DNA from 3 places in the Kocuria turfanensis genome. Region 1 is predicted to be linked to each of the others. Evidence: riboswitches for the same ligand, from Rfam matches in the RefSeq annotation. Region 1 holds a riboswitch; each other region holds the start of a gene.

Region 1 (9,472 bases):
CCCACATCGACCTCAACGACCTCGTCGATCTCAGCGGCATCGAGATCATCGGCGCCAGCGACGTCACCAATCCACTGCGAGGACCCCACGGCGCCGCCCACGTCTTCGGCCCCCAGAAGGGAGCCGACGAGAACACCGTGACAGCACTCGATGAAGGACTGCACGCACTGGTGGAGGCCTGCGAGGACCTGCCGGGCCTCGACGCGCAGACCCTGGCCGACACCGCCGGCGCCGGCAGCGCCGGCGGAATCGGCTTCGGCCTGCTGCTGCTGGGGGGATCCCTGGTCTCGGGGGCCGACTACTTCCTGGACCTGCTGGACTTCGACACCCACGTGAGCCAGTGCGATCTGCTCGTCACCGGTGAAGGAAGCCTCGACGCCCAGACCGAAGGCGGCAAGCTCATCTCCGCCGTCTGCACCCACGCCGGCACCACCCCGGTGTGGGCCGTGGTGGGCCGCAACACCTTGGACACAGCAGCCGCCCGCCAACTGGGCCTGTCCACGGTCATCGCCCTGGGGGACCTCACCACAGAGGACACCTCGCAGAACCCCGCCATGGCAACAACCGTGCTCCAGGAAGCCGGGCGCTCCATTCGCCGCGCCCTCGGCACCCACCAACCGGACTCCTGACCCCCTGGGGGAACACCTCCCCCGGGTCAGGACACACCACCGAGAACCCGCGCCTCCACCTCCAGGCATCACCCATGACAGGAAGTCCCCTATGCGACGAGCGAAGATCGTGGCCACGATCGGCCCGGCCATCTCCTCCTACGAGAACCTCTCCCGGGCGATCCGGTCCGGCATGAACGTGGCCCGGCTCAACATGAGCCACGGCGACCACTCCGTCCACGACTCGGGACCGCCGCATGTGTAGGTGTCATCTGAGCCGGCTTGATGGCCGCTATATGCGCCATATGCAAAGCGGGTGGTGCGTTACCCCGACTGGATGTCTTCTGAGGTGTGCCCTTGGCCGCCTCCACCCGCCCCAGTGTCTTGGCAGATGCCCGCGCGATCGCCGCTGCCGACGCCGCCGGGCAGGGCACCGCTGTCGTCGCCCTGGCCATCACTGTCATCTGCGCCCGGCGACCGCCTTGGAGAGACTATTGAAACCATTTCAAGAGCGGCAACACCCGCAGGCACCCCGATGGCCGGGTCGTGGACTACCGCACCGGGCAAGTCAGGATGGTGCCCGTGATGACGATAGGTCCGTCTTGGCACTTCAGCACGTCGGACAGTGGGCTTGGGCGGCAGTTCAGTCCCGTCCGTTCCGGGGGCCGCTAACGGGGACGATTCACTCGGGCGTCAGGCGGGGCTCACCGCCGGGTCTTGAACGCCCTGGCTGGCCGTCACTTCGAGGGGGTTGCTCCGGAGAGTTCCGCTCGGATGATCTCCGCACCCGCAGCGAGAGCGATCATTTTGTCTCGCGCAACTTGTCGAGCCAGTGGCGCCATGCCGCAGTTGGTGCTCGGATACAGCTTGTCCGCATCGACGAACCGGAGCACCTGTCGGAGGGTGCTGGCCACTTCCTCCGGGGTTTCGATCGCGTCGCTGGCGACGTCGATGGCCCCGACCATCACCTGCTTACCTCGGAGCAGCTCGATGAGCTCGACCGGGACGCGGGAGTTGTGGCGTTCCAGGGAGACCATGTCGATCGTCGACTGCTGGAGTAGCGGGAATGACATCTCATACTGGCGCCACTCCGACCCGAGCGTCGCCTTCCACTCGGTATTGGCTTTGATGCCGTAGCCGTAGCAGATATGCACGGCTGTTGTGCTGCGCAGTCCCTCGGCCGCTCGCTCCAGTGCGGTCACGCCCCACTCTTTGAGGTCGTCGAAGAACACGTTGAAGGCAGGCTCGTCGAACTGGATGATGTCGACGCCCGCCGCCTCCAGCTCTTTGGCCTCCTGGTTGAGGATCTTCGCGAACTCCCAGGCGAGCTTTTCGCGACTCCTGTAGTGCTTGTCGTAGAGGGTGTCGATCATGGTCATGGGACCGGGGAGCGTCCACTTGATGGGCTGGCTGGTCCGCGCGCGGAGGGCCTTCGCGTCGTCGAGGAAAACCGGCCGCTCACGGCCCACCGCGCCGACGACCGTCGGGACGCTCGCGTCGTAGCGGTCACGGATCCGCACCGTCTTCCGGTGTTCGAAGTCGACGCCGCTGAGGTGTTCGATGAACGTGGTGACAAAGTGCTGACGGGTCTGTTCGCCGTCGCTGACGATGTCGATACCCGCCTGGCGCTGCTCGTCCACGGCCAGGCTCAGCGCATCCCGCTTGCCCTCGCGCAGTTCCTCGCCGTCCAGCTTCCAAGGGGACCACAGCGTCTCACCTTCCGCGAGCCAGGAGGGCTTGGGCAGGCTGCCGACGATGGTGGTGGGCAACAGGGTGTTCATCGGTGCTTCTCCGTCTCTCGTCCGCAGTGGGCCGCGGCCCACTGCTCCAGGAGGGTCTGGTGTGGCTTCACGAAGTGCTCCTCCGTGAACTTCCCCTGCATGAGGGCCAGCTGACTGCGCTCCTCGCGGTCGTAGGCGATCTGCGTCACCGAGTAGTCTCGACTCTCCAGGCTCGGCCGGTAGATCCGACCAGCCGCCGCATTGGCGTTGTAGATTTCCGGGCGATAGATCTTCTGGAACGCTTCCATCGTGCTGATGAGACCGATGAGTGCCAGGCTGGAATAGTCATTGAGGAGATCGCCCCGGAAGTAGAACGCCAGGGGTGCGACCGCGCCGCGGGGCATGAAGTAGCGGACCCGCAGTCCCATCTTCTCGAAGTATCGATCCGTCAAGGAGGATTCATCCTGCCGATACTCGACCCCGAGGATCGGATGGTGGTTCTCGAGCCGACGATACGTCTTGGTGCTCGAGACGCTGATGCAGATCACGGGCGGCTGGGGGAACCGCTCGCGGTAGGCCTCGGAGTCCAGGAAGTGCGTGAAGAGCTTCCCGTGCAATTCGCCGAAGTCATTGGGGATGCTGGACCGGGACGCCTTCGCGTGGTGTTCCGGCAGCACCACGCTGAAGTCGTAGTCCCGGAGGTAGGACGAGAAGTTGTTCCCCACGATCCCGTCGATGTGCACATTGGACAGCGTGTCGAGAATCTGCACGTCGAGGACCTCGATCAAAGGGAACACCGCGTCGTCGCCGTCGGCGGCGAAGTGCAGGTCCACGGAGACGATCTCGATCTCCACGGCATAGCGATCCCGGCTGGGATTGTCCCAGTGGGCCAGGTCGTTGAAGCGACTATTGATCATTGTCAGGGTGTTTCGGAGGTTCTGCCGACGGTTCTCGCCGCGGGCCAGGTTCGCGAAGTTCGTCGTGCCTCGGGAACTGGACGACGGGCAGTAGTCCTCATCGAAGCGGGTCGTGCTGATACCGAACGTGAAGTCGTTCGTCCTGGTGGTCTGATGCATCGATTCCTCACTGTGGACCGGGGGCCTGCCTCCCAGATCTGTACTCATCTCGAACGTCCTTCCCTGTTGCTCGTGAACTGCCCTCCCGAAGGTCGCCTCAGTCATGTTCCTGGCACCCCCGGCGCTGCCCGGACGACGTCAATCCTGGCCTCCGGGCTGCCGGTTCCCCGGGCCGCGCGGGCCGCAGCGGTGACGCGGCGCTGACCGGTCCGGGGCGGGTTGGACCCCCGGCTGTACTCGTGGCCGCCGTGCAGCACGTTGATGTCGTCCTGCACGAAGGTGCTGGTCTGGTAGATCGGCGGCACGACCGCCCCGGTCAGAGGGTCCGGTGCCTGGCCGGCGTGCACCGCTATCGTGTTGAAGCCCCGACGGGCCGTCGGCGCAGTGTCCGTCTGTGATGAGTCGTTCAGGAGGGTCATCTCAGCGCGCCTCCCCGGTCAGGGCCGAGGCCGGTACGGTGGCCAGCGCCCGGTCGAGGTCGGCGATCAGGTCCTCGGGACACTCCAGTCCGATGGACAGCCGGATCGTGGTCTCAGCGATGCCTGCGGCCCGGCGTTGGTTAGGGGTGAGCCGGCAGTGCGTCATGGTCGCCGGGTGGCTGACCAGGGAGCGCACGTCCCCGATGTTGGCCACGAGCTGGAACAGCTCCAGAGCGTCGATGAACGGGCCGATGGCCTCGGAGCCGGCGGCCAGGTCGAAGGAGAACACCGAGCCGGTGCCGTGCGGGAAGTCCCTCTCGGCGAGGGCGGCGCTGGGGTGTCCGGGGATCGCCGGGTGGTGGACGCGCCCGACGGTGGGGTGCCGGGCCAGGTGCTCGGCGACCGTTCGCGCGGTCTCCTCCTGCCGGGCGATGCGGACGCCGAGGGTCTCCAGGCCCTGGATGAACTGGGCGGCGCTGGCCGGGGCGAGGGAGGGGCCGAGGTCGTGCAGGAACTTGCTGCGCGCCAGCGCCAGGTAGGCGCCGCGGCCGTGCCGGTCGATGAGTGCCTGTCCGCCGTAGCGGGCCTTGGGCCGGGTCAGTTGGGGCCACCGCTCCGGGGCTGCGCCGTAGTCGAAGGTGCCGCCGTCCACGATCGCCCCGCCGAGGACGGCCCCGTGCCCGCCGATGAACTTCGTGGCGGAGTGCACCACCACGTCGGCACCATGTTCCAGTGGCCGGTACAGGACCGGCGTCGCCAAGGTGCTGTCCACCACGACCGGGACCCCGGAGGCGTGGGCGATGTCCGCCAGCGCCGGCAGGTCCGGCACGGTGGCCAGCGGGTTGGTGATCGACTCCAGGAAGAACGCGCGGGTGTCCGGCCGGATCGCCGCGCCCCAGGCCTGCGGGTCGGCCGGGTCGGCGAAAGTGACCTCGATGCCGAAGTCGGCGAAGGTGTCCGTCAGCAGGTCCACCGTCCCGCCGTAGAGCTGGCTGGAGGCGACCAAGTGCTTGCCGCCGTGGAGCAGGGTCAGCAGGGACAGCGCGACGGCGGCTTGTCCCGTGGCGGTGCCGATGGCCCCGATCCCGCCCTCCAGGGCCGCCAGTCGGTTCTCGAACACGGCGACCGTGGGGTTGCCCGTGCGGCTGTAGGTGAACCCGGGGGTCTCCAGCCGGAACATCGAGGCGGCCGTGGCGTGATCGGGGAAGCGGTAGGCCGCCGTCTGGTGGATGGGCACGGCCACCGGCCAGTAGGGGGCCTCGGGCTCGTAGCCGGCGTGGACCTGTTGGGTGGCGTGGTGATTCATTCGATCCTCCATCGGTCCTGGCGGTAGCACCGTGCCCGCCGGTCCCGGTGTCCCAGGGTCGGCTGACTGGTTGCTGCGGCGTCGTCGAGCCAGATCTCTCGGCCGCTCTGGATGGTGTGGTGCGCTCATCCCACTCGATGGACGGCTCTATAGTCCAACGGACGGTGGGGTCGGTTGTCACAAAACCACACGTCGGGACATATTCGGGCCGGGCGGTCGCGCTCGGCCGCTTCGGCCGACGTCGGGCCGGGTTTGTGACAGTTTGTGACGGCCGGCCGCCCGGCCCTCATCGTGGGCTCAGTGATGTCCCGGCGGAAGACCAGGGCGTCGTCGAGGGCGTTGTGCGCGGAAAAGATGACGCCCGCCTGGGGGTGGCGTCATCAATGGCGTGGTGAACGGCGTCAACCGGATCCCGGGAGCCGTGCACGGAGCCCTCGGATTCGTCCTCCGGCACCACAGGAGGGCTCTCCCCGGTCCCGCTCTTCGCCCGTGGCAACCCGCGGCGTATGACCAACCTCATCTGCATCGTCGTTCCCACGGGCAGTGTCCGGTAGCCGGCCATATGTAAAGTTGCGCATTGACCGCTTTGCAGGTGGTCGGGACTTTATTGCAGGTGCGGCGAGACGCGTGTGCCGGCCGTTAGCGAGAAGTGGTCTGCACGCCGCCGAGCAGACGGCGGTAGCTGCGGTGGACGTTGAGGGCCACGGCGGTGGCCACGACGGCCTTGAGCAGGTCGCCGGGGACGAACACGAGCGAGCCCAGCAAGGACGTGGACAGCGGCAGCCCGGCGACCACGGCCGTCCACGGCACCCCGAAGGCGTAGACCACGCCGATGCCGCCCACGACCGTGCTGAGCAGGACGGCGGCGAAACGGGCCGCGGGACGGGCCTGCCGCAGCGCCCAGTGCTGCACCAGGAAGCCGATGACCAGGGCGGCCGGGATCCAGCCGAGCACGTAGCCGCCGGTCGGCCCCAGGAACACCCCGAGCCCGCCCCGGCCGCCGGCCAGCAGCGGCAGCCCGGCGAGCACGAGGACCTCCAGCACGACCACGGAGAGCATGCCCCGGACCGGGCCGAGCAGCGCGCCGGCGAGCATCACGCCGAGGGTCTGCAGGGTGATGGGCACGGGGATGATGCCCACGGTGATCGGCGGCACCAGGCCCAGGGCGGCGATCAGGGCGGCGAAGACCGCCACGAGGACGGTGTTCTGGGTGGTCTGCGGGTTCTCGGCGGCCATGGGGATCCTTCGGGTGGGCGGGACGGGAGGTCAGTCGGACACGGGAGGAGCGGGGCGCGGGCCCGGCGGGGCGGAGTCGTAGCACCGGGCGTCGATCGCGGCGGAGATCTCCTGGGCGGACTCCAGGGTGCGCACCAGCAGGGGCACCAGCACGGCGACCGGGCGGTGGTGCAGGCCGCGGGCGAACTGCGCCTCGCGGATCGCGAGGTACTGGGTGCGGATCTCGGGGATGAACCGGATCGTCATGGACAGGGCCAGGCTGATCTGGGCCGGGTTCAGGCCCAGGTGCCGGGCCGGGCGCAGCAGGGTCTCGAACAGGGCCAGCATCTCGCTGAACGCGGTGCTCAGGGTGACGGCGTAGGCGAGGAAGCAGAGGCTGAGCAGCCGCAGGGCCGAGACCGCGGCGGCCTCCCAGCCGGTGGTCAGCACCAGGGTGACGGCGACGATCCCCACGACGAGGAACAGCCCGGCCAGCATGCGCGCCAGCCGCGGCAGCGGGGTGCGGGTCAGCAGCACCGCCGCCACCGCGAGGACGAAGAAGCCGATCTGCGCCGGGAGCCCGGGCACCGCGTACAGGGCGATGCTGGCGAGGAAGAGCACCGCGAACTTGGGCCCGGCCGGGACCGCGGCCAGGGGACCGGCGGGGCTGGCGCCGGTCACGAGTCGCTGATCCGGCAGTAGAACTCGAGCGCCCGGCCGGGGTCGCCGTCGAAGGCGATGCGGCCCTCGTGGACCACGAGGGCGCGGTCGTAGGCCTCGACCATGTCCAGGTCGTGGGTCACCACGATCGCCCGCTGGTCCAGGCCGTCGATCGTGGCCTGGAGCCTGCGGCGGTTGCGCCGGTCGAGCATGGTGGTGGGCTCGTCGAAGACGACGGTGGAGGGCTCCATCACCAGCACCGCGGCCAGGGCGACCATCTGCTTCTCCCCGCCGGAGAGCGTGTAGGACTCCCGGTCGCGCAGGTGGGCGATGTCCAGGTGCTGCAGGACCGCCTCCACCCGGTCGGTGAGCTCGGCACCGCGCAGCCCGAGGTTCTGCACGCCGAAGGCGATGTCCTCGGCCACCAGGGGCATCACGATCTGGTTCTCCGGGTGCTGGAACACGAACCCCACCTGGCGCCGGATCCGTTTGGCGTCCCGGGCGGTGGTCAGCCCGCCCACCTGCACCGTGCCGCGGGTGGGCAGCACCAGCGCGTTGAGCAGGCGCACGAGGGTGCTCTTGCCCGAGCCGTTGAGCCCGATCACGGCGATCCGGTGCTCGTCCAGGGTCAGGTCCACGTCCCGGAGGATGTCCCGGCCCTCCCGGGTGACGGTGACGCCCGTCAGGCGGATGCCCGGGTGCTGGGGCGCCGGAGACATCACGGGCACCTCACCACGGGAGGGATCCCACATCGAACGTTCGACCGACATCTTGCGGGTCCTCTTTCCCTGGTAGTCCTCGGCAGGGCATCGTGCCGAGGTGCATTCTTCCTCTGCGTTCGGCACCACGGACGGACGGTGCGTGACCACAGACCCCACAGGGGCATGCCGCCGCATCTCGTTCCTCCACCGCACACTGCGCCACCGGGAGGCCTGGCTCTCCTCGGGCCCGAACGTTAGTTGAACACTGTTCAAGTATTGAACGATGTTCAATACTTGGTCAATCCGAGTCCCCGCTGACGTCGGCCGGACAGCAGGCCGGCACGCCGCGCCGTAGACTGACCCGGTTCATCTCGCTCCTCGAGGAGGCCCGGTGTCTCTAACCCGCACCGCCGTGGTGGACGCGGCATGGGCGTTGCTGCGCACCTACGGGCTGGGTGATCTCACGATGCGCCGACTCGCCCGCGAGATGGGCGTTCAGCCGGGCGCGCTCTACTGGCACGTGACCGACAAGCAGACGCTGCTGCTGGCTCTCGCCGAGCGGATGCTCGAGCCGGTCCGGGACAAGGACTCCCCCACTGAGCTCGTGACCGCCCTGCGTCTGGCGATCCTGGAAATCCGCGACGGGGCCGATGTCGTCGCGGTTGCTCACGCCCTGGGGTCGGAGACCCTCCCGCCGACAACAGAGCTCGTGTCCCTGCTTCGCGTCCTCGGTCTGCCTGACGACAAAGCCCGCGGTGGTGCGCTCACCCTGATCCGATACACCCTCGGGTCCGTCGCCGCTCAACAAACCCGGACCTCGATTGCCGGCCGTTCCAGTGAAGAGCAGGACGCCATGGACGAACAGGACTTCGAGATGGGGCTCGAGACGATCCTGCGGGGACTGGGGGCCAGCCACGTATCGACAGGCGACTCCAGGACCGCCGCACGGACTCGTGACATCTGAAAGGCTCGTCCACCGCTAATTGGCCATATGTAAACCCGTGAGCTGCCGTCAGGGGTCTGTCCATCCCAGCCGCCCCGCCTGTTGAGGGGCCAGGTCCTAGGCTGGGTCGCCGGGACCAGCGCACCGGCCGGGCCGGTCCCGTTCGTGGGCTAATAGCAGGAGGACAACACCCGATGACAGCAGCACCATCGTGGGCAATAGCTACTGACGATCAGGGTCAGGGCGCCTCTCGTGCAGGGGCTTCTGGGCAGCCGGACAGGGACCGGAGGTGAACGCGGGCCGGGCGGAGGCGGTGGGGCCGGTGCTGGCGCTGATCCTGGCAACGCTGTTCTGGGCCGGAAACTACGTCGTGGGCGCCTTCGCGGTGAGAACGATGGATCCGCTGGAGCTCACCTACCTGCGCTGGGTCATTGCCGCCGTCCCGTTGCTGGTGATCGCCCAGGTCGTGGAGCGCCCGGACTGGGGCGCGGTGTGGCGGCGGTGGCCGGTGCACCTGGGGTTGTCGCTCAGCGGCATGATCGCCTACACGCTTCTCCTCTACGGAGCTCTCCGGCACACCAGCGCCATCGACGCCTCACTGATCAACGCGGCCAACCCCGCGGTGATCGCCCTGTGCGCCCTGGCGCTGTTCCGGGACCGGATCAGGCCCCGTGCGGCCACCGGCATCCTGCTCGGGCTGCTCGGGGTGCTCGTGGTCCTCACCGACGGCAACCTCCCGGCCGTGCTCGGCCTACAGATCAACCGCGGCAACGCCCTGATGCTCGCAGCGATCCTCGTCTGGAGCCTCTACACGCTGTTCGGG
Region 2 (9,472 bases), 1.4 Mb from region 1:
CGTGGGTGTCGCGGCGCAGGAAGGACAGGCCCACCATGGTCACGCCCAGCACCAGGTGCAGCCAGTCGTCGGCGGTGTTCAGGGGCACGAAGTTCGCCTGCGACTCCGGGCCCACGAGCAGGCCGTAGATCCACAGGACCAGGTAGACCAGACCGCCCCACAGCAGGTAGTTGCGGGCCCCGGAGGCGGAGCGGGCCAGGGCGAGGCCGGCCACACCGTAGAGCAGGTGGACGATGTTGTGCAGCCAGGAGACCTGGAAGATGCCCAGGAGCATCGCCTCGGACTGGTGGCCGGCGACCATGAGCTGGTCGTAGTTCGTGGTGAGTCCGGGGATGAAGCCTGCCACGCCCACGAGCAGGAAGACCGCTCCGTACAGCAGGGCGGCGATCTGGACGGGCGAGCGGCGGCTGGTGCGGTGCTCCGGCCGGGCGGCGGGGGTGGTCATGGTGGTGCCTCGCTTCCTTGGTGTCTGCGGTGATCCGGGTACGGATCCCGGAGGGGCGGACGTTCATGGAAAGCATGCTTGGTACCACCAGCGTACTGCGCTGCCGCGCGACGTCAAATGCCGCGGGACAACGCAGTCACGAACGGGTCAGGACACCAGGTCGCGGGCGGGGGTGTCCGCGGCGGACGGCTTGCCGGCGTAGGCGCCGCGGTACCGCGCGGCCGGGTGGGTGTCGAGCACCTTGGTCTGCCCGGCGCCGTAGACGTTCTCGCGCAGCGTGGTGCCCTCGTAGGCGGTGCGGTAGCGGCCGCGCTTCTGCAGCTCCGGCACGACCCACTCCACGAAGTCCTCGAACGAGCCCGGGGAGACGTGGTAGGCGAGGTTGATGCCGTCCAGGCCGCCCTCGTCGATCCACCGCTCCAGCTCGTCGGCCACCGTCTGCGGGGACCCGACGATCGGTACGCCCATCCCGCCCATCGAGATGTGCTTGGCGACCTCCTTGACGGTCCACTTCTTCTTCGGGTCCGCGGTGGTGAACGGGGTGAGGAAGGACTGGATGGAGTCGGTCTTGATGTACTCCAGCACGTCGTTCTCGTCGTAGCGGCCCAGGTCCACCCCGGACCAGCCGCCCACGAGACCCAGGGCGCCGTCGGCGTCGGCGTACTGCTCGTAGTCGCGGCGCTTCTGCTCGGCCTTCGCGTCGGTCTCGTCGACGATCACGTGCAGCATGGCGAAGATCTTGAGGTCGTCCCGCCCCCGGCCCTGGGCCTCGGCCTCGTCGCGCAGCTTGTCGGTGACCACGCGGGTGAGGTCCGGGCGGATGCCGCCCACGAACACCGCCTCCGCGTGCCGCCCGGCGAACGCGCGGCCGCGCGAGGAGGCACCGGCCTGGAAGATCAGCGGGGTGCGCTGCGGGGACGGCTCGGTCAGCCCGATGCCCGGCACGTCGAAGTACTTGCCGTGGTGCTGGATGGGGTGCACGAGGGACGGGTCGGCGAAGATCCCGTTCTTGCGGTCGCGCTTGACCGCGCCGTCCTCCCAGGACCCCTCCCACAGCTTGTAGCAGACCTCCATGAACTCCTCGGCGATCTCGTACCGCTCGTCGTGGGAGATCTGCTCCGTCAGCCCGTGGTTCTCGGCCGCGGACTTCAGGTAGGACGTCACCACGTTGAAGCCGATCCGGCCCTTGGTCAGGTGGTCGAGGGTCGCGAACTTCCGCGCCAGCGGGTACGGCTGCTCGTAGGTGATCGCGCTGGTCACCCCGAAGCCGAGGTGCTTCGTCACGGCCGCCATCGCGGAGATCTGCATGAACGGGTCGTTGACCGGGATCTGGGTGGCGTCCTTGATCACCGGCGCCGCGGAGTTCTGGTAGACGTCGTAGTAGCCGACCACGTCGGCGAGGAACATCGCGTCGAACAGGCCCTTCTCCAGGACCTGGGCGACGTCCGTCCAGTACTCGAGGGTGTTGTACTCGTCGGCGCGGGAGCGCGGGTGCTTCCACAGGCCCGGGGCCTGGTGCCCCACGCAGGTCATGTCGAAGGCGTTCAGGGCGATGCGCTTGCTCACAGGGACCTCCAGGGTCGATCACCGACCCGCGCCCGTGCGTCGTGAAGACCTGCTCGCGGGTCCGACGCACTCGTGGGCGCCGTACTTGCCACGGCGCGTGTGCACCGCGGCCCGATGTTCATCTGGGGCACCCCGCTACGGGAGAGGGTTGCCGCCCGACCAGCCAGAGCTTCGCGTCGGGACTCGTCATCGTCGTCGCGGACCAGCTTAGCGGCTCCCCCCGCACGCGGGGCAACCCCTCGTGCTCCCGGTGCGCGGCAGGATCGTGGGAGGAGCTCAGGCCCGCGGCGCGAGCGGCGGGGTGCGCCGCGGGTCCAGCGTCCAGCCCTGCCGCAGCCGCGCCCCGAGCTCGATCAGCGGGCACGTGTCCATCACCACGTCGAGCCCGGCAGCGGCGGCGCGGGCCGCGGCCTCGTGGTCCACGACGCCCAGCTGCAGCCACACGGCGCCCGCGCCGGCGGCGATGGCCTGGTCCACGACCGCTCCGACGCGGCGGGAGTTGACGAAGCAGTCCACCACGTCGATCCGCCCCGGGACCTCGGCGAGCGTGCGGTAGCCAGGCTCCCCGTGCACCACCTCGCCCTTCGGGCTGACCGGCACGATCGTCATGCCGAGGTCGTCCCGGATGCGCTTCGCGACCGAGTGCGCGGGCCGGGCCGTGTTCCCGGTCAGCCCCACCACGGCCCACCGTCCGGGCTGTGTCATCAGGCGGTCGATCGCGGCGGGATCGTTGCGGCTCATGTGCCCACCCTGGCACGAACCCGCCGCTCACGTCCCGAGCGCGCCCCACCGTGTCCCGAGGTTGCACGTCCCGGCCACCGATCGCGGGTCGCCGGAACGTGCGACCTCGGCGGAGGACGGGCGGAGGGGTCAGGAGAAGAGGGGGAGGAGGTCGGCTTCCGGGCCCAGTTGCACCCGGTCCTGGGCGGGCAGGGCCGCGCGGCCGGTGCCCACCCGGGCGAAGTGCTCGTCGCTCCAGTGCTCGGGCGGCTCCCGCTCCCACAGGTCGGTGAGGACCCGGCGGACCTCGGCGAGCCCGTCCACCGCCGGCCCCGGGCAGCCCTCCAGGTGCTCGATGAGGTCCAGGTGGTGCACCGTGGCCTCCACCGCCAGGGTGCTCAGGAGATCGTCCACCCGGAGCACGTGGCCCTGGGTGCGGACCGTCCCGCCGGGCCGGCAGCGCTCCGCCGCGTGCACGAGCGCCCGCGCGGACTCCCGGTAGTGCCCCCGCAGCTCCTCCCAGTCCGGGTACAGGCTGGCCGCCGCCCGGGTGCGGCGCCGGTCCTCGGCGGCGGCCGCGGGATCCGCGCCCCGGTCCGCCCAGTAGGTGGCGGCGTCCCGGTCCGGGCGGGCCGTGGTGGGCGTGTGCAGGGCGACCAGCCCGCGCACCGCGTCCGCGGCGCAGTGGTGGGCGAGGTCCCGCACCGACCAGCCGCGACAGCCGGTGGGTGCCCAGGAGTCGTCGTCACCGAGCCCGTCGAGGACCGCCGCGAACGCCGTGCAGGCGTCCCGGACCAGGTCCGCCCGGGTGGAGGTGTTCCGGCTCGTCATGGGTCCATGGTGCGGCACGAGGGCGCGGCGTGCCACCGTTTTCGACCATGACGGCCCGCGGAGCGATTTGCCAGGCGGCCCGCGGAGCACGTTCAATGGGGCGGTAACCATCCGGAGCGGCTGAGAGACCTGGCTCGTCGACGTCGCAGCAACCGGCACGGATCCGTCCGATCCCCGTGCGAGGTGCTAATGCCAGGACCGATGGAGTTGATCATGGGCACGTCTCTGCTGGGCTCTGCACCGTCCACCGCCACCGCACCGGCCACCACGAAGCGCGCCTACTCGGTGGCGTTCGAGCACGTCGGCAAGGCCTTCCCGTCCGGCGGGCACAGCCACCACGTCCTGCACGACGTCGACATCACCGCCCGGCCGGGCGAGGTCCTGGCCATCCTGGGGCCCTCGGGCTGCGGCAAGTCCACGCTGCTGCGGGCCGCCGCCGGCCTGGACACCGCCTCGGCGGGCCGGGTGCTCATCGACGGCACCCCGGTCTCCGGCATCGACCCGCGCTGCGCCGTGGCCTTCCAGGAGCCGCGGCTGCTGCCGTGGCGCTCCGTGCGCGAGAACGTCCGCCTGGGGCTGCCTTCCGGGGTGGGCCGGGCCGAGGCCGACGCCGTGATCGACGACCTGCTGCGCCTGGTCGGGCTGACCGCCCACGCCCACCACCGCCCCCGGGCGATCTCGGGCGGCATGGCCCAGCGCGCGGCGCTGGCCCGGGCGCTGGCCCGCAACCCCGGCGTGCTGCTGCTCGACGAGCCCTTCGGCGCGCTCGACGCCCTGACCCGGCTGCGGATGCAGGACCTCCTGCTCACCGTCCACGCCGCGCAGCCGACCACCGTCCTGCTGGTGACCCACGACGTCGACGAGGCGCTGCAGCTGGCCGACCGGATCGTGGTCCTGGGCCGCACCGGCCCCACCGCCCCCGCGTCGATCAGCACAGTGCTCCTCGTGCCCGGCGACCGCCCCCGGGACCGGGCCTCCGAGGTCCTCGCCGAGCTGCGGGTCCAGCTGCTCGGCCACCTGGGCGTCGACGCCCACCACCCCGCGACCCGCTGATCCCGCCCCGCTCCCCGGAGCGCGGCGCGGCCCTGCGCCGCGCCGGCTCCGCCCGGCACGCCCACCCCACCACGAAAGGCCCCACCATGCCGCTGTCCCCGCGCCCCGCCCGCACGGTCCCCGCCCTCGCCGCCGTCCTGGCCCTGTCCCTGACCGGCTGCATGGCCGGGGAAGGCTCCGGCGAGGCCCAGGCCGCCGAGAAGGTCACGGTCGACTGGGCGACCTACAACCCGCTCTCCGTGGTGATCAAGGAGAAGGGCTGGCTCGAGGCCGCCTTCGCCGAGGAGGGCACCGAGGTCGAGTGGGTGCAGTCCGCGGGCTCGAACAAGGCCAACGAGGCGCTGCGCGCCGAGGCCGTCGACGTCGGCTCCACCGCCGGCTCCGCGGCGCTGCTGGCCCGCAGCAACGGCACCCCGATCAAGGTGATCGACCTGTACTCGCAGCCGGAGTGGTCCGCGCTCGTCACCACCCCGGGCACCGGGGTGGCGTCGGTGGCCGACCTCGAGGGCCGCACCGTGGCCGCCACCAGGGGCACCGACCCCTACTTCTTCCTGCTCCAGGCCCTCGAGGAGGGCGGGGTGGACCCGGCCGACGTCACGATCCAGAACCTGCAGCACGCCGACGGCCGCTCGGCGCTGGAGAACGGCCAGGTGGACGCCTGGTCCGGGCTGGACCCGATCATGGCCGCGGCGGAGCAGAACGGCGCCGAGCTGTTCTACCGCAACGTGGACTTCAACACCTACGGCTTCCTCAACGCGCACGAGAACTTCCTCGAGGAGCAGCCCGAGGCGGCGCAGACCGTGGTGGACGTCTACGCCTACGCCCGGGACTGGGCACTGGCCCACCCGGAGGAGACTGCGCAGCTGCTCGCCGACGCGGCCGGGATCGAGCTGTCCGTGGCCGAGCAGGTGCTCGAGCGGACCCACCTGGACATCGACCACGTGCCCGGCGAGCAGCAGCTGGCCGTGCTCGAGAAGGTCGGCCCGATCTTCGTGGACTCCGGTGACGTGCCCGGCCAGGAGCAGATCGACGAGGCCCTGGCCGGCATCGTGGAGAGCTCCTACGCCGAGGACGCCGACGCCGCCCGGGTGGCCGAGGCCGCCGAGGGCGCGGAGGCCGGGCAGTGACGTCGCCGCTGAGCCCGTCCGGGGACACCGTCGGCGCCGAGCACGCCGTCGGCGCCGACGACCCGGGCGCGGCGCCCACCCCCGTCGCGGAGCCCCGCCGCCGTCCCCTGCTGCGCGCGGGGCTCGGCCTGCTCCTGCCCGCGGCGCTGCTGGTGCTGTGGCACGTGCTGTCCACCGCGGGGGTCTTCAGCGCCGTCCAGCTGCCCGCCCCGCTGGCGGTCCTGGCCGCGGGGGCCGACCTGCTGTCCCGGGGCGAGCTGTGGACGCACGTGGGCATCTCCGCCCAGCGGGTGCTCATCGGCTTCCTGATCGGGGCCGGGCTGGGCCTGGCGGCGGGCTCCTTCATCGGGCTCTCCCGCTGGGGCTCCGCGCTGGTGGGCCCCACGATCGGGGCCTTCCGCGCGGTGCCCTCGCTGGCGTGGGTGCCTCTGCTGCTGCTGTGGATCGGCCTCGGCGAGGACTCCAAGGTGACGCTGGTGGCGATCGGGGCGTTCTTCCCCGTCTACACCACCGTCTCGGCCGCCCTGCAGCACGTGGACCGCAACCTGCTCGAGGCGGCCCGGGCCTTCGGCGTGCACGGGCTGCGGCTGCTCACCACGGTGCAGCTGCCGGCGGTCATGCCCTCGGTCATCTCGGGGCTGCGCCTGGCGCTGGCCCAGGCGTGGCTGTTCCTGGTGGCCGCGGAGCTGCTGGGCGCGTCCATGGGGCTGGGCTTCCTCCTCACCGACTCGCAGAACAACGGCCGCACCGACCGCCTGCTGCTGGCGATCGTCCTGCTGGCCGTGCTCGGCAAGCTCTCCGACGCGCTGCTCGGCGTGTTCGAGAAGTGGGCCGTGAAGAAATGGGCCTGACATCCCCGTCTGGCACAGTGGGCACACACCGGGCACGCCCGTGCCGCCAGGAAAGGACCGCAGCACCGTGAACGCCAGCTGGAGCGACCCGCTCTCCCCCACCCCGAACCCGGCCCTGGTCTCCGACGCCGCCCGCGTCGCCTTCTGGGAGGGCCAGGCCTCGCGGCTCGACTGGGCCGGGCCGTGGACCACGGCGCACCGGTTCGAGGGCCCCCGGCGGATCGGGCAGGACGCGGACGGCAACCCCACCTGGTCGGTCCCGGAGCTGGCGTGGTTCGAGGGCGGGAGGCTCAACGTGGCGCACAACTGCGTGGACCGCCACGTCGAGGCGGGCCGCGGCGCCCACGTGGCCCTGTACTTCGAGGGCGAGCCCGGCGACCGGCTGGTCTACACCTACGCGGACCTGCAGCGCGAGGTGTCCCGGGCGGCCAACGCCCTGCTCGCCCTGGGCGTGGAGCGGGGCGACCGGGTCGTGATCTACCTGCCGGTGATCCCGGAGACCGTCGTCATCACGCTGGCCTGCGCCCGGATCGGCGCCGTGCACTCGCTGGTCTTCGGCGGGTTCTCCGCCGAGGCCCTGCGGTTCCGCGTCGAGGACACCGGGGCGAAGGTGCTCGTGACCACGGACGGGCAGCACCGGCGCGGGGCCGTGGTGCCCGTCAAGGCCGTCGCCGACGAGGCGTGCAGCGGGGACAACGCGATCGAGCACGTCGTCGTGGTGCGCCGCACCTCCCGGCCGGGCCGCAGCGACCTGCCGCGCGGGACCCGGGGGACGCACTCCAAGGAGGAGGACGCGGTCCCGTGGACGCGCGGGCGCGACGTGTGGTGGCACGAGCTGGTGGCCGAGCAGCCCGACGTGCACGAGGCCGAGGCCTTCGACGCGGAGAGCCCGCTGTTCATCATCTACACCTCCGGCACCACCGGCCGCCCCAAGGGCCTGGTGCACACCATGGGCGGCTACCTGGTGCAGGCCGCCTACACCCACGCCCTGCTCTTCGACCTCCTGCCGGACGTGCGCGACGACGAGGGCCGGCTGCGGCCCGACGAGCTGTCCACCGTCAACGACCCCGCCAAGGTCGACTCGACCGTGCACTGGTGCACCGCCGACCTCGCCTGGGTCACCGCGCACACCTACGAGATCTACGGCCCGCTGGTCAACGGCGTGTCCGAGGTGATCTACGAGGGCACCCCGAACACCCCGCACTGGGGCCGGCACTTCGAGGTGATCGAGCGCTACGGGGTCACCACCTACTACACGGCGCCCACCCTGATCCGCTCCCTCATGGGCGCGTTCCCGAAGGGCGTCCCCCCGCTCTACAACCTCAACTCCGTCCGACTGCTCGGCTCCGTGGGCGAGTCGGTCAACCCGGAGGCCTGGCGCTGGCTGCGCGCGCAGCTGGGCCGGGACGAGGTGCCGTTCGTGGACACGTGGTGGCAGTCCGAGACCGGTGCCACCGTGATGTCCCCGCGCCCGCACGACCCGCAGTTCGCGCCCCCGGGGACGTTCGACGACGGCGCCCCGCACACCGCCCTCAAGCCCGGCTGCGCCACCCGCGCGGTCCCGGGGCTCTCCACCCGCGTGGTCGACGAGGCCGGGGCGACGGTCCCGCCCGGGGTGCAGGGCTTCGTCGTCGTCGACCGGACGGGGCCGTCGATGGCGCGCACCGTCTGGGGCGACCCGCAGCGCTACCTGTCCTCCTACTGGCAGGCCTACGCCGAGCAGGGCTGGTTCCTCGCCGGGGACGGCGCCCGCTGCGACGAGGAGGGCGACATCTACATCCTGGGCCGGGTCGACGACGTCATCAACGTCTCCGGTCACCGGCTGTCGACCATCGAGATCGAGTCGGCCCTCGTCACCCACCCGTGGGTCGTGGAGGCCGGGGCCGCGCCCGTGCGCGACGAGCTGACCGGGCACGCGGTGCTCGCGTACGTCGTGCTGACGCCCGAGGCCGAGCGGGTGCCGGCGGACGAGCTGACCGCGACCCTGCGGGAGCACGTGGCCCGCGAGATCGGCCCGATCGCCAAGCCGCGGGCCGTCGTGGCGGTCCCGGACCTGCCGAAGACCCGCTCCGGGAAGATCACCCGCCGGCTCCTCGCGCAGCTGTGGGAGGGCGAGCCGCTCGGCGACCGCTCCTCCCTGCAGAACGAGGAGGCGCTCGAGCGCATCGCCGAGGTGCTGGCGGCGCGCGGCTGAGCCGCCGGGGTGCCCGGCCCCGCGCCGTCAAGCCGGATGACCCCAGGTTGAGCCGTGTGACCAGCCCCGCGCCCGACTCCTAGGATGAACACTGTGAGCCCCTCCCCCACGACCCCCGCCCCGGACCGGCGCCGCCCCCTGGCGGAGCTGCCCCGGATCCCCGTCCCGGCCGCCCTGCCCGAGCTGTCCAGCACCGACCTCAAGCTGGGGATGGCCGGGTCCGGCGCCGTGTTCTCCGGCTACGTGCTGGTGCACATGCTCGGCAACCTGAAGGTCTACCAGGGCGAGGAGAAGTTCAACGCCTACGCCGAGTTCCTCCGCACCGCCGGGGCTCCCGTGCTGCCGCGCGGCACCGTGCTCTGGGGGGCGCGCGCGGTCCTCACCGCGAGCCTGGCCGTGCACGTGGGGGCCGCCGGGATGCTCACCGCCCGCGCCTGGCGGGCCAACGGCACGCTCCTGCCGCGGCGGCCCCGGCGGCCGCGGGGACGGCGCCGCTCCCCGTGGGAGGTGGCCCGGCGCTCGATGCGCAGCACCGGCGGCGTGCTGGGCCTGTTCACCGCCTTCCACGTCCTGGACCTGACGACGGGGACCCGTCCCGCCGCGTCCCGGGACTTCGCGCACGGCAGCGCCTACGCCAACCTCGTCGCGAGCCTGTCCCGGCCGCCCGTGGCGGTCGCGTACGCCG
Region 3 (9,472 bases), 450 kb from region 1:
GAGCTCCTGCGCAACACCGGGAAGTTCACGATGGCCGACGTCCTGTCCTTCCGGCTGCGCCAGCGCCCGGTGCGCGTGGCGGCGTCGATCTCCACCCTCGCGGTGTCCGCGTTCTACCTGCTGGCCCAGATGGCCGGCGCCGGTGCCCTGGTGTCCCTGCTGCTGGGCATCAGCTCCCGGGCGGGACAGTCCCTCGTCATCGTCGTCGTGGGCGTGCTCATGATCGTCTACGTGCTCGTGGGCGGGATGAAGGGCACCACCTACGTGCAGATCATCAAGGCCGTGCTGCTCGTCTCCGGCGTGGCGGTGATGACCGTCTGGATCCTGGCGCTCTACGGCTTCAACCTCTCCTCCCTGCTGGGCGACGCGGTCGCCGTCTCCGGCAACCCCGCGATCCTCGAGCCGGGTCTGCGCTACGGGGCCAGCGAGACCAGCAAGCTGGACTTCATCTCCCTGGGGCTCGCCCTGGTCTTCGGCGCCGCGGGTCTGCCCCACGTGCTGATGCGCTTCTACACCGTGCCCACGGCCAAGGAGGCCCGCACCTCGGTGGTCTGGGCGATCGGGCTGATCGGCCTGTTCTACCTCTTCACGCTCGTCCTGGGCTTCGGCGCGGCGGCCCTCATCGGCGCCGAGCGGATCCAGGCGGCCCCCGGCGGCGTGAACTCCGCGGCCCCGCTGCTGGCCTTCGAGCTCGGCGGCTCGCTGCTGATGGGCATCATCGCCGCCGTGGCGTTCGCCACGATCCTCGCGGTCGTCGCCGGCCTGGCCATCACGGCCTCGGCCTCCTTCGCCCACGACATCTACACCAGCGTCATCAAGAAGGGGAACTCCGACCCCCGCCAGGAGCTGCGCGTCGCCAAGACCACCGTGGTGGTCATCGGCATCGTCTCCATCGCGGGCGGGATCGGGGCCCAGGGCCAGAACGTCGCGTTCCTCGTGGCGCTGGCCTTCGCGGTGGCGGCCTCGGCGAACCTGCCGACCATCCTGTACTCGCTGTACTGGCGGCGGTTCACCACCCGCGGCGCGGTCTGGTCCATGTACGGCGGCCTGATCATCTCCGTGGTCCTGATCATCTTCTCCCCGGTGATGTCCGGGGCGGAGACCTCGATGATCCCCACGGCGGACTTCGCCTGGTTCCCGCTGCAGAACCCGGGCATCGTGTCCATCCCGGCGTCCTTCCTCCTCGGCTTCATCGGTTCCATGACGGAGCGGCGCCTGGAGGACCCGGTCAAGCAGTCCGAGATGGAGGTGCGTTCGCTCACAGGCATCGGCGCGGAGAAGCCGGTCGCCCACTGACGACGTCCCCGCTCCCACCTGGGAGGACTCCCGGCCCGGCGGCCGCACCCGGAATTCGCGAAAGAGAAAAGACAGAGGGCTGACAGTCCGGTAGGGTGGCTGCAGAAGCCGGCTCAGGGTATTCCTGGGAAACTCGCCGGTTGCTTACAATGAAAGTCCCTCCCGGGACGGACAAGGAGAAGTCATGGGCGCAATCATCTGGTGGATCGTCGTCGGCCTCATCGCCGGTGCTCTCGCGAAGCTGATCATGCCAGGCAGGCAGGGCGGGGGCATTATCGTTACCATCGTTTTGGGCATTCTGGGGGCCCTGCTCGGTGGATGGATCGGTTCGTTGCTCAATATCGGCGGTGGAACCATCACTTCAATCATCCTCGCAGTTGTTGGCGCTCTCATTCTGCTTTTCATCTATGGACTCGTGACGGGTCGCAAGGGCCGCACACACTGACACGCACCCCAGCGGACCTCGAGGCCCCGGCCACCGGAAACGGTGACCGGGGTCTCGATACGTCCGAGCCCAGGCCCGGGCTCGGCTGGGGGATACTGGGACAATGAGGTCCCCCTTCATCGCGTCCCGTTCCCACCCGACCCCCGAACTGCGCGCGTTGGCCGCCTCCGGCCCCCGCCGGATAGTCGTGCTCGGCTCGACGGGGTCGATCGGCACCCAGGCCCTCGACGTCGTGCGGGCAGCCGACGGGCTCGCCGGCGGGGCGCCGTTCCGCGTGGTGGCCCTCGCGGCCGGCCAAGGCCGTCTGTCGCTGCTGGCGGAGCAGGCCGTGCAGACCCGCGCCGCCGTGGTGGCGACCAGCGGCAGCGGGGAGGACGCCCAGGAGCTGGCCCGGCGGATCGGCGAGCGCGCCGCGGCCGCCGGCGCCGGGGACTACCGGCCCGAGATCCTGCACGGCCCCGAGGCCGCCACGGCGGCCGCGGCGCACCCCGAGGCCGACCTCGTGCTCAACGGGATCACCGGCTCGATCGGCCTCGCCCCCACCCTGGCGGCCCTGCGGGCCGGGCACCGGCTGGCGCTGGCCAACAAGGAGTCGCTGATCGCCGGGGGAGCGCTGGTGAAGGAGGCGGCCGCGGCCTCGGGCCACCCGGACGCGCTGATCCCGGTGGACTCCGAGCACTCCGCCCTGGCGCAGGCGCTGCGCGGCGGGAGCGCCGCCGAGGTGGACCGGCTCGTCCTGACCGCCTCGGGCGGGCCGTTCCGCGGTCGCACCCGGGCGGAGCTGGAGGCGGTCACCCCGCGCGAGGCGCTGCGCCATCCCACCTGGGACATGGGCGTGATGGTCACCACCAACTCGGCCTCCATGGTGAACAAGGCCCTGGAGGTGCTGGAGGCGCATCTGCTCTTCGACGTTCCCCTTGAGCGCATCGACGTGGTCGTCCACCCGCAGTCGGTGGTGCACTCCATGGTCCAGTTCGTGGACGGGTCGACGCTGGCCCAGGCCTCGCCGCCGGACATGCGCCTGCCCATCGCCCTCGGCCTCGCCTGGCCGCACCGGGTGCCCGGTGCCGCCGCCGCGTGCGACTGGACCCGCGCGACCGAGTGGACCTTCGAGCCGCTGGACCGGGACGCGTTCCCCGCCGTCGAGCTCATCAAGGCCGCGGGGGAGCGCGGGGGCACCCATCCGGCGGTGTTCAACGCCGCCAACGAGGAGGCGGTGCACGCCTTCCACGACGGGAGGATCCGGTTCCCGGCGATCGTGGACACGGTGGAGGCGGTGCTGGGCGAGCATGAGGACGGCGGCGGCCTGGACCTCGGCGCTGTCCTGGAGGCCGAGCGCTGGGCGCGGCGGCGGGCCCAGGAGGTCCTTGCCCGCTGAGCGTTTCGAGAGATTTCTGTGGACATACAGCATGGTTTCCCGTTTGAGGTTAGCGGAGGAGTAACGCTGTGAGACAAGCCCGGAGGCGGTACCGCCTCCCGGGTGCAGAAACGGGGCATGGAACCATGCTGACATGGCGCTTTCCGGGGGGTCTACGCAGCATGTTCCGTTTGCGCCGTGGCGCGCGGTGGACGTGTATGACCATGAGGTAAAGTAGGAATGACATCAAGACGGCCGTTCGGACCCCAGCGGGTGGTCGTCATCGTTGGGGTGATAAACGAAGTGGAAATCTCATACTCAAGAATCCCACGCGCCAGTTTGTTTTCGTGTGGCTTGGCTTGCCGTGGCGATTGCTAGGTGTCCGGGATGACTCAGTTAATTCGAATGAACGGCACCCTAGGTGTCGGATCGGCCCGTCAATTTTATTAGCTCCAGTACTACTCACTGACAGAGGTAGGCATCCTATGGATCACCAGCAGGCAGGGCATGCGCGAGATGACGTCCCGCAGGCGCAGCCTCAGTACTCGCAAAATCCCTATATGCATCAGCAATACGTGCAGTATCCCGGATATTCGCCCCTTCCCCACCCAATGGCCATGCAGGGTATGAGCCACAAGAGCAATGCCGTTGTCCTGGGGGTGATTGGCCTATTCGTTCTCGGAATAGTCCTCGGACCCCTTGCCATCTCGCAGGCCAGCAAAGCTCAGTCGATGGGCGTCCCCGCGACAGCGGGGAAAGTTCTCGGCTGGATCGACCTAGCCTTCGGTCTTTTGGGGTTGCTGTGGTTTCTTGCTGTTATTGGCCTTTATTAATCAGTTCCTGGCCATCTATCCCAAATATCATATGCAAAGTTTGACGTCGCAGTAGCTTGCTAATCCAGACTAATCACCAACGCATAAGAAATTTCGCTGTGAACATAGACTGGTAAGTGATGCGCGGTCCGACACGCCGCATTGAGCATTTTCCATTTGTTGACCGGCCAGAAGTGGACCGGATGTGGCCCCGGCGCACGTGCTAGTCTGTCGGGCGGATGACGAGTCCCAGCGCGCAGCCCTGGCTTGCTGGGCGGCAACCCTCTCCCGTAGTGGGGTGCCCCAGGTGAACCATCCGGCACCGGCCATCGTGGGCCGGCGGCAAGTACGGTTCGACCGCGGACGCGCCTCCGGCGCGCCCTCGACCGTGGCCGTCGGCCCTGGTGGGACTGGTGGAGATCCCCGACCTCCTGGACCCACGGAAAGGCACGACATGCGATCGCAGCGCCTCACCTTCCTCGCCCTGGCCACCACCCTCGGCCTCACCCTCACCGCCTGCGGCGGCTCCGACCAGGCCGGCGAGGGCGCCCTGGCCGACGGCAAGGTCAGCATCGGCGTCGTCGGCTCGCACCCGACCCACGACGCCCTCAAGCAGCTGGCCGAGGAGCAGGGCATCACCGTCGAGTACGTCGACTTCTCCGACTACAACCAGCCCAACCCGGCCACCGAGTCCGGCGACGTGGACATGACCTGGTTCCAGCACGTCCCCTTCCTCGCCGACTACAACAACTCCGCCGGGGGCTCCATCACCCCGATCGGCTCGACGTCGATCTACCCGCTGGGCCTGTACTCCAACGAGTACGACTCCGTGGACCAGTTCCAGAAGGGCGACGAGATCGCCGTCCCCAACGACGCCGTGAACCTCTCCCGGGCCCTGCTCGTGCTCGAGTCGGCCGGTCTCGTGGAGCTGAAGAGCGACACCCTCATCCCCACCGAGCTCGACGTCGACACCGAGGCCTCCACGGTCCGGGTCACCCCCGTGTCGGCCGAGCAGACGGTGCTCTCCATGGACTCGGTGGCCGGTTCGGTCATCAACAACGACTTCCTCGCCCGCGCGGACATCGACCCGAAGTCCGCCCTGGCCCAGGACGACCCCGAGGCGGAGGGCTCCCGCGCCTACGTCAACCTCTTCACCACCACCGAGGAGCTCGCCGACGACGAGACCCTCCGGCAGGTCGCGGACCTCTACCACGAGCAGACCGTGATCGACGCCGAGATGGAGGAGACCAAGGACACGGCCGTGCCGCTGCAGCTGGAGCCGGAGGAGCTGCAGGAGCTGGCCGCGCGCTACCAGCAGGAGCTGAAGGACCAGGGACAGTGAGCGCTGCGGTCCCCTCCGGGCCGGTCGCACGCGGGCGCCCGGACGAGGTGCTCGTCGCCTTCCGCAACGTCTCGAAGTCCTTCCGCACCGGCTCCGGCCGGGCCGCGCGCGAGGTGCTGGCCGTCGACGACGTCAGCCTCGACGTCCACCGCGGCGAGATCTTCGGCGTGATCGGCTACTCCGGGGCGGGCAAGTCCACCCTGGTGCGCCTGATCAACGGGCTCGAGCCCGTCTCCTCGGGGTCCCTGACCGTGGAGGGCTTCGAGGTGGCCGGCCGCAAGGAGACCGAGCTGGCGCCCGTCCGGCAGGAGATCGGGATGATCTTCCAGCAGTTCAACCTGTTCACGTCCCGGACCGTGGCCGGCAACGTCGAGTACCCGCTCAAGCGGGCCGGCTGGCCGAAGGAGAAGCGGCGGGCGCGGGTCGCCGAGCTGCTGGAGTTCGTGGGCCTGTCCGCGCGCGCCGGCAACTACCCGGAGCAGCTCTCCGGCGGGCAGAAGCAGCGCGTGGGCATCGCCCGGGCGCTGGCGACCAGCCCGAAGCTGCTCCTGGCCGACGAGTCGACCAGCGCCCTCGACCCGGAGACCACCCAGGAGGTGCTGCAGGTGCTGCAGCGGGTCAACCGCGAACTGGGCATCACGATCGTGATCATCACCCACGAGATGGACGTGGTCCGGGCGATCGCCGACCGCGTCGCCGTGATGCAGGACGGCAAGGTCGTGGAGCACGGCTCCACCGTGGACATCTTCGCCCGGCCCCGCACCGAGACCGCACGCCGCTTCGTCTCCTCCGTCCTGCACTCGGTGCCGGACGAGCGCGAGGTCGAGCGGCTGCGCCGGGCCCACCGCGGGCGCCTGGTGATCGTGGACGTCGGCGACGGCGTGGACATCGGCGGCGTGCTCTCCGACGGCGCCGCCCGCGGGGTCCGCTTCACCATCGCCTACGGCGGGATCAGCGTGCTCCAGGAGCAGTCCTTCGGGTCCCTCACCTTCGAGCTGACCGGCGAGGACGCGGCCGTGCAGGCCGTGGTCGACGAGCTGTCCCGCATCACGACCCTGAGAGAGGTGGCCGCGTGAACGACTGGTCCGTCCTGGGCCCCGAGCTGCTCTCCGCGCTCGGGGAGACCCTGTACATGGTGTCCGTCACCCTCGTCCTCGCCGGCTTCCTCGGGATGCTCGTGGGCGTGGGGCTCTACGTGACCCGCCGGGGCAACATCCTGGAGAACCGGGCGGTGCACGAGGGGCTCAACCTCGTCGTGAACTTCGTCCGGCCGATCCCCTTCATCATCCTCCTGGCGGCGCTCGGGCCGCTGACGCAGCAGGTCGTCGGGACCCGCCTGGGCCCCAACGCGGCGATCTTCGCGATGACCATCGGGGCGATGTTCGCGGTCGCGCGCATCGTCGAGCAGAACCTGATGAGCGTGGACCCCGGCGTGGTGGAGGCCGCCCGCTCGATGGGCGTCTCGCGCGGGAGGATCATCACCACGGTGATCCTGCCCGAGGCGCTCGGACCCCTGGTGCTCGGCTACACCTTCCTGGTCATCGGCATCACGGACATGTCCGCGATGGCCGGGGCCATCGGCGCCGGGGGACTGGGCGACTTCGCACTGCGCCTGGGCTACCAGCGGTTCAACGACGAGGTCACGTGGGCGGCGGTCGCCGTGATCGTCGTCCTCGTCCAGCTGGTCCAGCTGGTGGGCAACCGGCTGGCCCGGCGCATCCTGCGCCGCTGAGGCCCCGGCGCCCCGGCGGTGCCCGCGACGGCCGGTCCCTCCCCGGAGGCGACCGGCCGTCGTCGTGCGCGGGAGCGTGACACCCCGCGCCCAGGATCGTGGTGCACACTGGTCCTCGCCGCGCACGCGCGGCCCCTGCCGTCCCCGGCGCCCGCCAGGGACGACCCGACGATCTCCGGAGGTCCCCGGATGGGCGTGGTCCTGTTCCTCGTGGGCGTGCTGCTCGCCGCCGTGGCCATCGCGGTCTCCATCGCCCTGCACGAGCTCGGCCACCTGGTCCCCGCCAAGCTCTTCGGCGTGCGCGTCACCCAGTACATGGTCGGCTTCGGACGCACCGTGTTCTCCCGCCGCCGCGGGGAGACCGAGTACGGGCTCAAGGCCGTGCCGCTGGGCGGCTACATCTCCATGGTCGGGATGTACCCGCCCGCCCGGGCGGGGAGCACGGCGCGGACCGCCGGCACCGGGGTCCTCCAGCAGCTCGCCGCCGAGGCCCGCAGCGCCTCCGCCGTGCAGCTGGCCCCCGGGGACGAGGACCGCGTCTTCTACCGCCTGCCCGTGTGGAAGCGGATCGTGATCATGCTCGGCGGGCCCGTCATGAACCTGCTGCTGGGCAGCGTGTGCCTCGCCGTGCTGCTCACCGGGTTCGGCACGGCGACGCCGACCACGACGGTCGCGTGGGTCTCGGAGTGCGTGGTGCCCGCCGAGCGGCAGGCCGCCGGGCAGACCGAGTGCCGCGCGGAGGACCCCGAGGCCCCGGCCAACGCGGCGGGGCTGCGTCCCGGGGACGTCGTCACCGCCGTCGCCGGCGCCCCCGTGGCCACGTGGGAGGAGCTCACCGCGCGGATCCGCGACCGCGCCGGGGAGCGGATCCCCGTGGTGGTCGAGCGCGACGGGGCGGAGGTGCGGACCGTGCTCACCCCGATCCTCACCTCCCGCCCGGTGGTCGACGACACCGGCGCCGCCGTGACGGGCCCCGACGGCGCGCCCCGCTACGAGGAGGTCGGGTTCATCGGGATCAGCCCCACCGCCGTGCCCGTCCGGCAGCCGCTCACCGCGGTGCCCGGGGCGGTGCTCGACGGCCTGGAGCAGATCGCCGGGGTCGTGCTGCACCTGCCGCAGCGGGTCTACGAGGTCGGGCAGGCCGCGTTCTCGGACGCGCCGCGGGACCCGGACGGGCCCATCTCCGTGGTCGGGATCGGCCGGATCTCCGGGGAGATCGCCGCCCACGAGGAGATCGAGCTGCGGGACAAGGCGGCCTCCCTGGTGGGGCTGATCGGGTCGGTGAACCTGGCGCTGTTCGTCTTCAACCTGCTGCCCCTGCTGCCGCTGGACGGCGGGCACGTGGCCGGCGCCCTGTGGGAGGGCCTGCGGCGGGGTGTCGCCCGGCTGCTGGGCCGCGCCGACCCGGGCCCGTTCGACCCGGCGCGGCTGCTCCCGCTGACCTACGCCGTGGCCGTGCTGATGATCGGGATGTCGGTCCTGCTGGTCTACGCGGACATCGTGAAGCCCGTGCAGCTGTTCTGAGCCGTTCGGCCACGGCGGAATCCGGGAACCGCGCCCAGGAACCGTCCGGGGGCATGGGGCACAATGGGAGGCGACGACGGACCCGGCGACCGGGTCCGCCCGCCACCGTCCCCGCATCTGTCCGCGAACTCCTCGGAGGAACCCTTGACCCCGGTCAGCCTCGGCATGCCCGCCGCACCCCAGCCCGTCCTGTCCCCGCGCCGGAAGACCCGGCAGATCCGGGTCGGGTCCGTGGGCGTCGGCTCCGACTCGCCGGTCAGCGTGCAGTCCATGACGACCACCCCCACCACGGACATCAACGCGACCCTGCAGCAGATCGCCGAGCTGACCGCCGCCGGGTGCGACATCGTCCGGGTGGCCTGCCCCTCGCAGGACGACGCCGACGCCCTGCCGATCATCGCGATGAAGTCCCCGATCCCGGTGATCGCCGACATCCACTTCCAGCCGAAGTACGTGTACAAGGCCATCGAGGCCGGGTGCGCGGCCGTGCGCGTGAACCCCGGCAACATCCGCAAGTTCGACGACCAGGTCGCCCAGATCGCCCGGGAGGCCAAGGCCGCCGGGGTGTCCATCCGGATCGGGGTGAACGCGGGCTCCCTGGACCAGCGGATCATGGACCGGTTCGGGAAGGCCACCCCGGAGGCGCTCGTGGAGTCCGCGGTGTGGGAGGCCTCCCTGTTCGAGGAGCACGACTTCCACGACTTCAAGATCTCGGTCAAGCACAACGACCCCGTCACCATGGTGCGGGCCTACCAGCTGCTGGCCGAGCGCGGGGACTGGCCCCTGCACCTGGGCGTGACCGAGGCCGGCCCGGCGTTCCAGGGCACCATCAAGTCCGCCACCGCCTTCGGCGCCCTGCTCTCCCAGGGCATCGGCGACACCATCCGGGTCTCGCTCTCCGCGCCCCCGGTCGAGGAGGTCAAGGTGGGCAACCAGATCCTGCAGTCCCTGGGCCTGCGCCCGC

What was found. Region 1 has a riboswitch for S-adenosylmethionine ahead of AYX06_RS01635 (O-acetylhomoserine aminocarboxypropyltransferase/cysteine synthase family protein). Riboswitches for the same ligand answer to the same signal wherever they lie in the genome.
Region 2: it holds a riboswitch for S-adenosylmethionine, as region 1 does, so the genes downstream of both, AYX06_RS07920 (LLM class flavin-dependent oxidoreductase) here and AYX06_RS01635 (O-acetylhomoserine aminocarboxypropyltransferase/cysteine synthase family protein) in region 1, are expected to answer to the same signal.
Region 3: it holds a riboswitch for S-adenosylmethionine, as region 1 does, so the genes downstream of both, AYX06_RS16660 (MetQ/NlpA family ABC transporter substrate-binding protein) here and AYX06_RS01635 (O-acetylhomoserine aminocarboxypropyltransferase/cysteine synthase family protein) in region 1, are expected to answer to the same signal.

The regions. Positions count from the first base shown of each region.
Region 1 covers NZ_CP014480.1:363,458-372,929, reverse strand. Annotated here, with positions in the region: gene AYX06_RS20825 (glycerate kinase) at 1-629, shown strand, start outside; partial or broken gene AYX06_RS19075 (pyruvate kinase) at 721-855, shown strand; gene AYX06_RS01650 (methionine synthase) at 1,346-2,389, opposite strand; gene AYX06_RS01645 (DUF1852 domain-containing protein) at 2,386-3,405, opposite strand; partial or broken gene AYX06_RS01640 (PLP-dependent transferase) at 3,588-3,824, opposite strand; gene AYX06_RS01635 (O-acetylhomoserine aminocarboxypropyltransferase/cysteine synthase family protein) at 3,826-5,130, opposite strand; SAM riboswitch class I at 5,136-5,248, opposite strand; gene AYX06_RS01630 (biotin transporter BioY) at 5,770-6,366, opposite strand; gene AYX06_RS01625 (energy-coupling factor transporter transmembrane component T family protein) at 6,397-7,026, opposite strand; gene AYX06_RS01620 (energy-coupling factor ABC transporter ATP-binding protein) at 7,023-7,724, opposite strand; gene AYX06_RS01615 (TetR family transcriptional regulator) at 8,098-8,670, shown strand; gene AYX06_RS01610 (DMT family transporter) at 8,939-9,472, shown strand, end outside.
Region 2 covers NZ_CP014480.1:1,715,853-1,725,324, forward strand. Annotated here, with positions in the region: gene AYX06_RS07915 (DUF4383 domain-containing protein) at 1-445, opposite strand, end outside; gene AYX06_RS07920 (LLM class flavin-dependent oxidoreductase) at 593-2,011, opposite strand; SAM riboswitch class IV at 2,088-2,202, opposite strand; gene AYX06_RS07925 (CoA-binding protein) at 2,288-2,752, opposite strand; gene AYX06_RS20730 (maleylpyruvate isomerase N-terminal domain-containing protein) at 2,882-3,562, opposite strand; SAM riboswitch class I at 3,667-3,770, shown strand; gene AYX06_RS07935 (ABC transporter ATP-binding protein) at 3,776-4,615, shown strand; gene AYX06_RS07940 (aliphatic sulfonate ABC transporter substrate-binding protein) at 4,702-5,742, shown strand; gene AYX06_RS07945 (ABC transporter permease) at 5,739-6,593, shown strand; gene AYX06_RS07950 (AMP-binding protein) at 6,661-8,787, shown strand; gene AYX06_RS07955 (succinate dehydrogenase cytochrome b subunit) at 8,872-9,472, shown strand, end outside.
Region 3 covers NZ_CP014480.1:3,651,745-3,661,216, forward strand. Annotated here, with positions in the region: gene AYX06_RS16640 (solute symporter family protein) at 1-1,296, shown strand, start outside; gene AYX06_RS16645 (GlsB/YeaQ/YmgE family stress response membrane protein) at 1,481-1,741, shown strand; gene dxr (1-deoxy-D-xylulose-5-phosphate reductoisomerase) at 1,845-3,119, shown strand; gene AYX06_RS20610 (DUF4190 domain-containing protein) at 3,584-3,931, shown strand; SAM riboswitch class IV at 4,149-4,265, shown strand; gene AYX06_RS16660 (MetQ/NlpA family ABC transporter substrate-binding protein) at 4,365-5,252, shown strand; gene AYX06_RS16665 (methionine ABC transporter ATP-binding protein) at 5,249-6,328, shown strand; gene AYX06_RS16670 (methionine ABC transporter permease) at 6,385-6,984, shown strand; gene AYX06_RS16675 (M50 family metallopeptidase) at 7,174-8,508, shown strand; gene ispG (flavodoxin-dependent (E)-4-hydroxy-3-methylbut-2-enyl-diphosphate synthase) at 8,653-9,472, shown strand, end outside.